3 regions of the Solibacillus sp. iso_87 genome follow, and region 3 is predicted to be linked to each of the others. Evidence: riboswitches for the same ligand, from Rfam matches in the RefSeq annotation. Region 3 holds a riboswitch; each other region holds the start of a gene.
What was found. A riboswitch is a leader RNA that binds a small molecule or an ion and turns the genes downstream of it on or off. The one in region 3 is predicted to bind S-adenosylmethionine.

Region 1 (4,261 bases), 1.1 Mb from region 3:
ATTGGCTGGGTGAGTAATGCGATGATCGATAACTTCAACTGGCAGGATAACGCGATTGAAATCGTGCTCAGCGGCAAATTCGGTGCCCTTCGTCTCTTCAATGATGTGACGGAAGAAGAAATTGATCATGCGGTTTCAATTATGAAGCATTTTCACTGTGACCATTTAGCGAATAAATCATTCGAGCATTTGTCACAAGGTGAACGCCAGCGTGTTCAAATAGCAAGGGCCATTATGGCAGATCCGGAAATTTTAATATTGGATGAGCCGTGTGGCGGTCTGGACTTGATCGAACGGGAAAACTTGCTGCAAACGATTGAACAGATTGCTGAAGCAGAAAACGGCCCTACCCTTATTTATGTAACGCACCATGTAGAAGAAATTCTGCCTTGTTTTAGCCATGTGCTTTTAATGAAAGACGGAAAAAATGTCGAAGCCAATGCACGCGAAGTTGTTTTAACAGACGAATTATTAAGCGATTTCTTCGGGCGGGAAATCAGTTTGCAGATTGAACGCGAACGTGCCTGGGTCGCAATTAAATAAAACGAACCAGCAGGAGTCCGTCTCTTGCTGGTTCATTTCATTTATAAGCATTAAATATGATATTCAATATTTTCATCGACGTAATGCCATTCATACGGTGTTTCTTGGTATACGTAGTAGTTCAGCCAGTTGTAGAACAACAGATGCGAATGGGCACGCCAAACATTTTTCGGTGACTGCAGCGGGTCGTTATTCGGGAAATAATTGATTGGGATTTCCGTATTGTCCGGATCCTTCTCAACATCGCGGAAGTACTCATCTGATAATGTCGTTGCATCATATTCCAGATGCCCTGTAATCATTATATGTTTATTGTTTTTCGATTGAACGATAAACACGCCCGCATCATCCGAATAGCTTAGTAAACGCAAGTCAGGATGTGCCCTCACTTCATCAATCGAAACCGATGTATGACGTGAATGAGGTGCCACATACTCATCACTGAAGCCCCTTACTAAATCTACTGTTAAATCCGTGATTACATGGGAATAAACACCGGAGCACTTTTTCGGCAATTCGAATTTTCCAATGCCAAAATGGTGATACAGGGCAGCTTGAGCGCCCCAACATATATACATGATTGAAGTGACATGTTCATTTGCCCAGTCCATCACATGCGTAATTTCATTCCAGTAACCTACATCCTCAAAATCCATTTTCTCTACTGGCGCTCCTGTAATAATCAGTCCATCAAAACGACGGTGCTTCACTTGGTCAAACGTCCGGTAAAAAGTATCTAAATGCGATTTGGAGACATTTTTTGATTCGTATGTAGCCGTGTTTAAAAATGTCACATCTACCTGTAACGGAGTATTACCGAGTAAGCGCAGCAATTGCAGTTCGGTTTTCTCTTTTTCAGGCATTAAATTAAACACTAAAATATTTAACGGTCGAATTTGTTGCGTTTTCGCACGGTCTTCCTCCATAACGAAAATCTTCTCTTTTCTAAGCAGTTCACCCGCCGGTAAATGTTTCGGAATATTAATCGGCATTCCACTTTCCCCCTCATAAACTATTTCAATAAACTTTTAATAATCTGTCGTGTTCAGGCAATGCATTGTTTTACGAGCGATACGAACCGTTCCAGAACAATATAAAAAGCCCCTCTCACTCCAGCAAAACAGAATTGAGAGGGGCTTTTACCCGTTCTTATCTGCCAAGGTCAACACCTTGCTGGAAGTAGCACCTTTCTAGTTGGACTAGAGGTTGCTGAAGCATCATAAGGCCAAGTCCCTCCGCTTCTCTTGATAAGACTATTAAATTGTCATTAGTGTATCATGTACTTTGTAATTTTGCAATAATTCCAAAAATATTATTTTACTCTTCCTGCAGCTGCTCTTTTTCTATAGTAAATAAGATTGTCTCCAGCCGTTCATCCCAAACACGTGTCAAAGTATTGTATACCCGTACAAAATGCCTGTTTTCTTTTTGGTCGAACAGTAAAAAACATAGGACCGGTATATCATTAATCTGGATCGATTCCGTTGAAACAACACTTGTAATATAGTGCGGTACTTCATCATCTGCCACCGGTTGTTCGGAAAGTTGCTGTTGAATGAACTCAATCAGCACCGTCTCTTCAATCGCTTCGATTTCTTCTGTTTCGATTGTCGGAAAAGGCTCCGGAAACTCTTCCAAATCCGCAAATTCCTCCAGATTGCCCTCCAAAGGCTTTTCATGAATCGGGCTGTATTGAATAAAATAACTTGTTTCTTCAAGTTCCTCTTCAAAAATGCCCGATTCCAGCTGTGCTTTTCCTTTAGCAGTAAGTGCAAATTCCTGTTCCTTCACAATCATGCCCAGTCGTAACATTTTATTCGTCAAATCATGAATAAATAACGGTTCCACCAATAAAATTTCAGCTAAAAGCTCTACATTTTTCAGCTTCGCCTTCTCAAATGAAATGAGCATCATCTTCATTAAAATATCCATGGCATTGCGCATTACCGGATGATATTTCACTTCCAATGTGTGAATCGGAATGGCATATTGGATTTGCTTTTTGATTTCAATGGACGGGTTTTGGATGAGTTCTTTCTGCAGTTGTATCACTGTATTTTGTAAGTCCATTCAATCCCCCTGTTTCTACACAGCAAAATAGCCGTCCTGCTCTTTTGCTGTCGTTAATACATGGGCATACATATCCCGTGTTTTCGCGCTCTTTGGACGCTTTGTAAACATTTCCGTACTGCCGACCATAATGAGCAGTTCCCGTGCGCGTGATAATGCAACATTCAAGCGTCGGTAATCTTTCGCAAACCCGATTTCTCCACGCTCATTGTCATGATTCCGCACCAAACTGACGATAATCACATCCATCTCCATCCCTTGGAATTTATCGACAGATCCTGTACGGATGTGTAAATGCGGTACACTGATTTCCTGTTCAATCAGACGATTGATGCGCTTCACCTGCTCCGCGTAGAATGAAATAACACCTACCGATTTTAATGCGTCTTGCGGAATCAGCCCTTGTGCTTTCGCCTGTTCTGTTGCGGCATTCAATTCTAGCAGCTGCTGTTTAATCTGTTCCAGCTCAGCTAAATTGAATAAACTCGAACCTTCCTTCATACGCTCTTCAAAATACGGCTTGGCGTTCGGAATATCAAGCCATAGTAAATGGTGGTTTCGTGTAATTTTTGAAGTTTCAAGGAAATGATCGCGTACGGCATCCGAATCTTCCAAACCACATTGCAGCTGTTCGGATTCATTTTCGTAGAACGGTGTAATAGTTGACATAATATTTTTATGCATACGGTATTGAAGGGCGAGCATCGTTTTGTTTTGGGACGGCAAATTGTTATAAAGACGTTCAAACAATGATTCTTCCAGTAACTTTTCAAGCTCCCGTTTTTCTTCAAATGTTGTACTTTCCTTCACAACTTGCTCCAATGTCTCTTCAAATGTCGCATCGCCTACAAGCGGCGGCAACTGGTGATGGTCCCCAACTAAAATAATTTTTGCGCCTTTTAACATCGGCAGTAACAGTTCCGGTGGTGTTGCTTTCGAAACTTCATCAATAATAACGACATCAAATGTCGGATAGTTGTCCATAAACTCTTTATTTGCCGATGCAACACAAGTTGTGCCGATCACATTGGCATGTTTCACATACAATTTGCGGATTTCGTCCAAGTCATGGGCATTGGCATTTTTCAGTAAACCGTGCCATTCATTTTGAAGTTCTGCCGTTACCGGAAGCAAACTAATTTTCACTTCAAGCGTCTCGATCTTTTCTGTAAGAAGTGTAATCTTTTCGTTTACTTCAATGATCGCCTGCTCAGGGTTCAGTTTTGTCAGCTGTTCGAGTTCTGTCCGGCGTTTTTCAAGCTGGACGCCTTCGCTGTTGATTCCTTTAAAGCGCACTGTTAACTGTTCTACAGTCTCAGTACCAAGGGCAATCTGTTCATTTAAAACTGCCAGCTCTTCCGCTTTTTTGTTCAGTTGTAGTTCCACTTTTTCACGGTTTTGGTGCTGTGTTTCAGTTTTCATCTGATCCAGTTCATTTGTTGCGAGCAGTTCTTCCAGCTCATCTGTGGAATGGTTCAGCGTAATCGATGGATCGATTTTTTCATTGATCGCATCCATTTGGGATTTCACCGCTGTTGCCTCTTCTTCGAGCTGCTGAAGGTGCTGTGCTTTGACATCATTTTGTTCTTTAAACTGAAGAATGATTTCCTCTTTCAGCTTTTCGAAAATAAGCACCGTTTCACGTATC
Region 2 (4,261 bases), 1.3 Mb from region 3:
ATCTGGAGCGTCATATTCGTCTTCAAAATCCATCATTAATTTTCTATGGAGATCCGCAGCTGGAAATTGATGAGGATGGAAAACCATATTACATCCGTTCTTACGGCGAATTTATTTCGGCACGTAACGGCTTTGATGTAAAAGGGGTTGTGCTTGTTGATGCGGAGACGGGTGCAACAGAGAAAATTGCGATTGCAGATGTACCGGCATTTATTGACGGTGCTGTATCACCGGAAACAGTAAGTTTGCAAAACAGTTATTATGGTAACTATGTTCATGGCTTCTGGAATAGTCTTGTCGGCAAAAAGGATGTTAAGTTGCCGAGTGATGAAGGTACGGAAGCAAATGTAAGCCCGGTCTTTATGGAAGACGGGGAAATGTATTATTTCACTGATTTTACAAGTCCAAAAGAGGGCGTTGACTCGATGCTTGGTTATGCATTAACGCATGCACGTACTGGTGAAGCAACATACTATACCGGAAATCTGGAAGAGTCCTATATGGATTCACAAGGGGCTCTTGAAATTATCGAGAAAAAATTTATTGAAAAAGAATGGGAAGGCGAAATGCCGATCCTTTACAATTTCTACGGTGAAGCGAGCTGGCTGTCAGCTGTACTTGATGCGAACGGATTCCTGCAAAATTACTTCATCGTGTCTGCAGCAAATCCTGAAATTTCGGCATTTGGTACAACACCAAATGAAGCGTTAAGACTTTATAAAACAGCGCTAAGCCGTGGCGGAAGTACGGTAGACGGTACTTCGAATGCCGAAGAAGCTAAGGCAACGGTAAAAGTCGTGCGTGTTTATAAAGAGCGTGTAGGTGATTTCACAATTGTATCATTCCTGGCGAACACAGGTGAAAACTTCATCGTTTCTACAGAAGTTGCACCATTTGCGATTTACTTGCAAGAAGGTGACCAGGCGACGATTACGTATGCGAAAACAGGAGAAGATTTCCAGCCTGTAAAAGCATTACAGATTGAAGGGTTGAAATAAACAAAAGGAGTATGCCATTTTGCGGCATGCTCCTTTTTATTAGCTTACTTCCAAGTAAAGCCTTGTGAAGCAAGGAACTCTTTAATATGAGGACGGTTTTGTTCAACTAAGTAATCAGCCATTTGTTTCGTCCATGTTGCCGTCTTCTGATTTGAAGAACGGCTGTTATAATAATCTTCCATAATTCCATCGTATTCCTCTAGAAGCGTCTCGTATTTATCAACGTCATAACCATTTTCATGCAATACTGCAGCTACCGGTAAACGCGGCTTTGTTTCATTGCGTTTTGTCGGTGTACCGATTGTCATCGCAAATAATGGGAAAACGTATTGCGGTAAATTGAACAGCTCGCTGATTTCCTTAGGATTTGTACGGGCACCACCGATATAGCAAATGCCGTAACCCATTGATTCAGCTGCAATAACGAAGTTTTGGGCAAATAATGCAACATCTGCTACCCCTACAAGTACGTTTTCAGCCGTGTCAGCAGAAATATCGACCCCGTGCTTTTGACCTGCTACTTGCAGACGTTTGAAATCTACGCAAAACAAGAAAGAGGCACCCGCTGTTTTGAACTGGAATTCGTTTTTAGACAGTTCACCAAGCTTCGTTTTCTTTTCTTCATCCGTTACCCAGATGACACTGTATGCCTGTACAAAATGCGAACTTGCCGCCATTTGCGCTGTTTCGATTAAATCGATGACTGTTTCTTTTGAAATTTCCTCACCTGTATATTTACGAACAGATGTATGACTGCGTAATAATTCTTTAGTATTCACGTGAACATCTCCCTTTTATGTAATAAGTAACTTGTATATCCTTCAACCTTATTTTAGTCAATATTTTACTTGAAGTCGATTATTAGCGTCTGTTCAATTCATAGGGAGGAGATTTTTGCATATCGTTAAATACAGATAAGAGTAATCAGAATAGAAATCTGAAAATTTTAATTTTTTGTGTTGACATATCGGATTAGTATGTTTTATACTGAGACTCAACGATGGAACACAAATCACATAACTCTTATCAAGAGCGGCGGAGGGAATAGGCCCTGAGATGCCCGGCAACCAGTAAGTGATGAACTGACTAAGGTGCTAAATCCTACAAAATGGACAATCATTTTGAAAGATAAGAGGAGGCAAACTTGCTCATGCGCAACCCTCTTCTTAACTGAAGAGGGTTTTTTTCATTTAAAAAATCCTCCTCAAAAAACACCGATTTCACCATCGATTAAATTTTTGGGGGTAATAAAATGACAAATTTAAGACCAGAAACTTTATTATTACACGGGGGTCAAAAGCCAGACCCGGAAACAGGGGCAATCGCAGTTCCGGTTTACCGTACAACGGCCTATGCATTTAACGACACAGCTCATGCGCAACGTCTATTTGCATTACAGGAAACAGGAAATATTTATTCTCGTATTATGAACCCGACTGTCGGGGCATTTGAAGAACGGGTTGCTTTATTAGAAGGGGGCACAGCTGCAGTAGGGCTTTCATCTGGCGCAGCAGCAGTGGCATTTTCGATTTTAAACGTAGCCGGTGCAGGGGATGAAATTGTTGCGGCAGGTTCACTTTACGGTGGGACTTACAATTTATTCGCAACTACATTGCCTCGCTACGGTATTACAGTAAAATTTGTGGATGAATCAGATCCTGCAAACTTCCAAGAGGCAATCACGGATAAAACGAAGGCGATCTTCGCTGAAATTATCGGAAATCCAAGCTTGAAAGTACTGGATATTGAAGCGGTAGCAAACATCGCTCATGACAACGGTCTTCCTTTATTAATCGACAGCACATTTGCTTCCCCGTACGGAAGTAATCCGATCGAATTCGGCGCGGATGTTGTCATTCATTCTGCAACAAAGTGGATTGGCGGTCATGGAACGACAATCGGCGGAATTGTCGTTGATGCCGGGAAGTTTGACTGGACGCAAGGAAGACATCCAGGATTTACAGAACCGGATACTTCTTACCATGGTCTACGCTACGGAATTGACACAGCAGGCGCTGCATTTGCGACAAAGCTTCGTGTTCAACTATTGCGTGATTTTGGTCCAACATTATCTGCTGACGCGGCATTTAACTTCCTGCAAGGACTTGAAACGCTTCATTTGCGTATTGTCCGTCACAATGAAAACACACAAAAAGTTGCCGAGTATTTAAGAAACCACCCATTTGTGGAATACGTAAATTACAACGGCTTTGAAGATTTTGCGACACATGATTTAGCGAAGAAGTATTTGAAAAACGGCTTCGGATCAATTATTACGTTCGGCATTAAAGGCGAACGTGAAGCAGGGCGTCAAGTAATTGATAACGTGAAATTGTTCTCACATGTAGCAAACGTTGGGGATGCCCGTTCGTTGATTATCCACCCTGCAAGTACAACGCACCAACAGTTATCTGCGGAAGAATTAAAAACTGCCGGCGTATCGGAAGAGCTCATTCGCTTATCGATCGGGTTAGAAGCAGCAGAAGATATTATCGCAGATTTAGAGCAGGCATTAGCGAAAGTTGCGATTGAAGTAGGCGCAGAAACAAACGCATAAAACTTAAAAAGGCTTAGCTTTTCCCATTCGAGAAGCTAAGTAACTTTCAGAAAATTAATTCCTACTATTTTCATAAGTTTTATTGACAAATGTAATACCGAGTAATACAATTGGAATAATAATATTACCAACCGGAAAAAATTTAAAGTGATGTTGCAGCATCATTGGAAGAAAAGGAGTTGTTCAACATGGGGAAAGTATACAGTGCACAAAACGTTGCTGCCTATATTATTTATGAACTAAATGACGTAAAGGAATTTGTGAACGCTTGCGCGATCCAGCAAATTTTGGCGGATGTGAATACTATGTGGCAGCATGTTTTTGGACACAGTGCTTTCTCAGAACAAGCTCACGATCATGCCACAGCGGGTTATGTTATAAAAGAAGTTGCCGAAGAATACAAAATTCATGGTACAGCCCATATTTTATCGCCAGCCAGAGAATGGTTCTTAAAATATGGTGAATTTCAGTTAGTGGAGCGCCCATACGCGGTCCCTAACTACTCGGCAAAAGAGGAAATCGTCATGACCAAGATTTTAACTGCATATCGTTTACGGGCATACAATGATATAAACGTGGCAGTATAAAATAATTCCGGAACACTAGCGAGCCCCCTTGCTAGTGTTTTTTATTTTTTTTACGGTGTATGCCGTTTATTAGAAGAATAGAAACGGTTATTAGAAGAAGTTTTGGGGATATTAGAAGA
Region 3 (4,261 bases):
AATCCAGGGCAAAAAGGAGTACTTACATGACAGTAAAATTCATCCAATATCCGAAATGTACAACTTGTAAAAAAGCGCAAAAATGGCTAGATGAGCAAGGTGTGGACTATGAAAATATTCATATTGTTGAGCAGACACCATCTAAAGAGGAACTTAAAGCAATTTACGAAGCAAGTGGAGTGCCATTGAAGAAATTTTTTAATACATCTGGCGTGAAATATCGTGAATTAGGCCTAAAAGATAAATTACCTACAATGTCTGAAGATGAGCAATTAGAGCTGTTAGCATCGGATGGTATGTTAATTAAGCGACCAATCGTTACAGATGGTAAAAAATTAACTTTAGGATTTAAGGAGTCTGACTTCTTAGAAACTTGGAAATAAACAGTTATTCACATTGTATTTCCGAACGAAATATGGCAAAATGAACTTGAATGTACTACATATAACATGGAGGTTTTCGAATGAGCACACCTAAAGAATTACGTTATTCAAAAGAGCATGAGTGGGTTAAAATTGAAGACGGTAAAGCGACAATCGGTATTACAGATTTCGCACAGTCTGAATTAGGCGATATCGTATTCGTAGAGTTACCTGAAGTAGGCGATGAAATTTCAAAGGATCAGCCTTTCGGTAGTGTAGAGTCTGTTAAAACAGTTTCTGAACTATATGCACCACTTTCAGGTAAAGTTGTAGCAATCAACGAAGAATTATTGGACAATCCAGAATACGTAAATGAATCTCCATACGGTAATGCATGGATGGTTACTGTTGAGTTAACAAGTGAAGCAGAAGTTGATGAATTATTAGATTCAGACGCTTACACTGCTTTAATCGAACAATAATCTGGAACACTAAAGCCTTCTAATTAAAGGTTTTAGTGTTTTTTTGTTATTCTATATATAATGTGACGGATGAAAGGAAGCGTGTAAGGATGGGAAAGTGTATCGTTGTAGAAGGTCGTGCCGATAAATTGAGATTACTCCCGATATTAGCTGAGGACGTGACGATTATTTGTACAAATGGCACAATAAGCGAAGTCAATTTGATTGATTTATTGGAAGAATATGAGCAAGATGAAATTATCACGATGTTTGATGCAGATAAAAACGGTGAAAAGTTACGTAAACTGATGAACCGTGCATATCCCGAAGCGACACAGCTTATCATACCTCACGAATATGTAGAAGTAGAAAAAACACCTACTAAAATCTTAAAGGATATTTTACTACAGGCAAAATTTTTAGTAAAAGAAGGATGACAGTATAATGGAACAATGGACGAAACAGCAGTGGGAACAGAATGTACAACAGCACGATCAGACAGCGTTTTTCTTATATACGCCTATGTGCGGCACATGTGAAGTGTCGGAAAAAATGTTGGATGTAATTGAGAAATTACTCCCAGATCTCCCTCTTGGTATGGCAAATATCAATTATTTAGGGGATTTACCATATGAATTGAAAATTGAAAGTGTACCTTGTTTAATCGTTTCAGACAAAGGAGAACTAACGAATAAGATTTATGCATTTAAATCCGTACCGTTTTTGTATGAAATATTAAAAAAGTAATTGACGTAGTCTCTTTGTCGTGATAAAGTAACATTCATAATAATAAAACTTAATAACGTTACTCTTATAAAGAGAGGTGGAGGGAAGTGCCCTATGAAGCCCGGCAACCAGCGTTTACGCAAAGGTGCCAATTCACACAAAGTTTAAACTTTGAAAGATGAGAGAACGGTTTACCGTATAAATATATGTGAAACCTTTCTACTTGTCGTGGTAGAAAGGTTTTTTTTATTCAACGGAGGTTTTGGATGAAAAAAGAAGATGATTTTGAAATAGCAGGCAGGTTATTTCGACTTAGAAGGAGTACAACTGATGATTGATATACAAAATATTACTAAAGTGTATAACACGAAAAACGGTAAACTTACAGCAGTTGATAATGTAAGCTTATCGATTAACAAAGGAGAAATATACGGTATTATCGGCTACAGTGGTGCCGGTAAAAGTACAATGATTCGCTTGCTGAACGGTTTGGAAAAGCCGACAACAGGTTCTGTCATTGTAGGTGGCCAGGATATTGCAAAAGCTTCCGGGGCAAAATTACGAGAAGCACGTCAAAAAATAAGTATGATTTTCCAGCACTTCAATCTGCTTTGGTCACGTACAGTTGAAGAAAATATCGCATTTCCACTTGAAATTGCGGGTGTTTCAAAAGGTGATCGTGAAAAGCGAGTACAAGAGCTAATTGAACTTGTTGGTTTAAAAGGGAGAGGGAAAGCGTATCCTTCTCAACTTTCAGGCGGGCAAAAGCAGCGTGTCGGCATTGCACGAGCGTTGGCAAACAATCCGGAAGTGCTTTTATGTGATGAAGCGACTTCAGCGCTTGATCCTGAAACAACAGATTCGATTTTGGAATTGCTGCTTGATATTAATAAAAACATCGGACTTACAATTGTACTCATTACACATGAAATGCATGTTATCCGTAAAATCTGTAACAGAGTAGCTGTTATGGAAGCCGGAAAAGTAGTGGAACAGGGAGATGTATTGCAAGTGTTCCAGCATCCTCAAGCACCGATTACGAAAAACTTCGTATCTCAAGCTTCTGGTGAAACACAGGAAACACAAGCATTACTTGAACAGATTTTAGCTAATTATCCAGAAGGCAAAATCGCTAAATTAACATTTGCCGCGGCAACGACAGAACAGCCTGTCATCTCACAAATAATTAAGCAATTTGACGTAGTTGTAAATATAGTGCATGGCAAAATCTCGAATACAACGGGCGGTTCGTTCGGTACATTATTTATTCATATCGATGGCGAGCCGAAAGCAGTCGCGGAAGCATTGAGCTTTTTAGCGAAGCAAGAAATTCAGGCGGAGGTGATTGAGCATGTTTAATCAATTATTTCCGAACGTAGATTGGGGTAAAATGCTCGAAGCAACATATGAAACAATGTATATGACGGCTGTTGCGACAGTCATCACATTTATACTCGGAATTCTGATTGGGATAGTCTTATTTTTAACGAGCGACAATCAATTATGGGCAAATAGAATTGTACACTTTTTGACAGGATCACTCGTAAATATTTTCCGTTCGATTCCATTTATCGTCTTAATTATTTTATTAATTCCGTTCACAAAGTTTTTACTAGGAACAATCCGTGGCGCCAATGCAGCATTACCTGCGCTAATTATTGGGGCAGCACCATTTTATGCGCGCATGGTATTAATAGCATTAAGAGAAATTGATAAAGGTGTCATTGAAGCGGCCCGCTCAATGGGAGCGAAAACTTCTACGATTATTTGGAAAGTGCTGATTCCGGAAAGCTTACCGGCATTAATTTCTGGTATTACTGTTACAGCTGTCGCGTTAGTAGGATATACAGCAATGGCCGGCATTATCGGTGCTGGTGGTTTAGGAAACCTGGCATTCCTTGACGGTTTCCAGCGTAACCGGACAGATGTGACATTAATGGCAACAGTTTTAATTTTAGTTGTCGTATTCATCATCCAGTATATTGGGGATTTCATTACAGCAAGAGTGGACAAACGATAGTTAGTGGCTAATAAGGCCGTAATTATAAATATTGGTGCATCGAAACAATGTGGACGCAAACTTTAAAAAAGTGCGCGTCTACAAGATGAATAATCAGAATATAAAAACTGTTTCGATAAACTGAACAAACTAAAAAAGGGTAGGTAAAACAAATGAAGAAATTATTATCAAGTGTTATTTTAGGAGCTTCAGTACTTGCTTTAGCGGCATGTGGCGGCGAAGATGAGAAATTAGTAGTTGGTGCATCAAATACACCACACGCAGTAATCCTTGAAAAAGTTAAACCAATTTTAGAGGAACAAGGTATTGAGCTGGAAATCGAACCTTATACGGATTACGTACTTCCAAACCAAGATTTAGAAAATGGTGATTTAGATGCAAACTACTTCCAGCACATTCCATACTTCGAAGCACAAAAAGCAGATTTCGATTACGACTTTGCAAATGCTGGCGGTATTCATATCGAGCCAATCGGTATATACTCTAAAAAATATTCATCTTTAGAAGAACTTCCTGAAGGTGCAACAATTTTACTTTCTAACTCAGTAGCAGACCACGGCCGTATGCTTTCATTACTTGAAGCACAAGGTTTAATCACATTAGCAGAAGGTATTGATAAAACAAAAGCAGAAACAAAGGACATCGTAGATAATCCGAAAAACTTCGTATTCGATGCAGACACAGCAGCTGAA

Region 1: another riboswitch for S-adenosylmethionine. It lies ahead of metA (homoserine O-acetyltransferase MetA); the one in region 3 lies ahead of AC0VXV_RS15330 (methionine ABC transporter ATP-binding protein).
Region 2: another riboswitch for S-adenosylmethionine. It lies ahead of AC0VXV_RS01825 (O-acetylhomoserine aminocarboxypropyltransferase/cysteine synthase family protein); the one in region 3 lies ahead of AC0VXV_RS15330 (methionine ABC transporter ATP-binding protein).

Annotation. Positions count from the first base shown of each region.
Region 1 covers NZ_CM149656.1:1,902,635-1,906,895, reverse strand. Annotated here, with positions in the region: gene AC0VXV_RS09505 (ABC transporter ATP-binding protein) at 1-543, shown strand, start outside; gene metA (homoserine O-acetyltransferase MetA) at 594-1,535, opposite strand; SAM riboswitch class I at 1,690-1,797, opposite strand; gene AC0VXV_RS09495 (nucleoside-diphosphate sugar epimerase) at 1,861-2,613, opposite strand; gene AC0VXV_RS09490 (DEAD/DEAH box helicase) at 2,629-4,261, opposite strand, start outside.
Region 2 covers NZ_CM149656.1:361,147-365,407, forward strand. Annotated here, with positions in the region: gene AC0VXV_RS01815 (hypothetical protein) at 1-998, shown strand, start outside; gene nfsA (oxygen-insensitive NADPH nitroreductase) at 1,043-1,777, opposite strand; SAM riboswitch class I at 2,019-2,133, shown strand; gene AC0VXV_RS01825 (O-acetylhomoserine aminocarboxypropyltransferase/cysteine synthase family protein) at 2,251-3,555, shown strand; gene AC0VXV_RS01830 (hypothetical protein) at 3,744-4,142, shown strand.
Region 3 covers NZ_CM149656.1:2,983,483-2,987,743, reverse strand. Annotated here, with positions in the region: gene AC0VXV_RS15350 (arsenate reductase family protein) at 27-383, shown strand; gene gcvH (glycine cleavage system protein GcvH) at 464-844, shown strand; gene AC0VXV_RS15340 (toprim domain-containing protein) at 934-1,260, shown strand; gene AC0VXV_RS15335 (thioredoxin family protein) at 1,268-1,570, shown strand; SAM riboswitch class I at 1,632-1,734, shown strand; gene AC0VXV_RS15330 (methionine ABC transporter ATP-binding protein) at 1,880-2,908, shown strand; gene AC0VXV_RS15325 (methionine ABC transporter permease) at 2,901-3,569, shown strand; gene AC0VXV_RS15320 (MetQ/NlpA family ABC transporter substrate-binding protein) at 3,722-4,261, shown strand, end outside.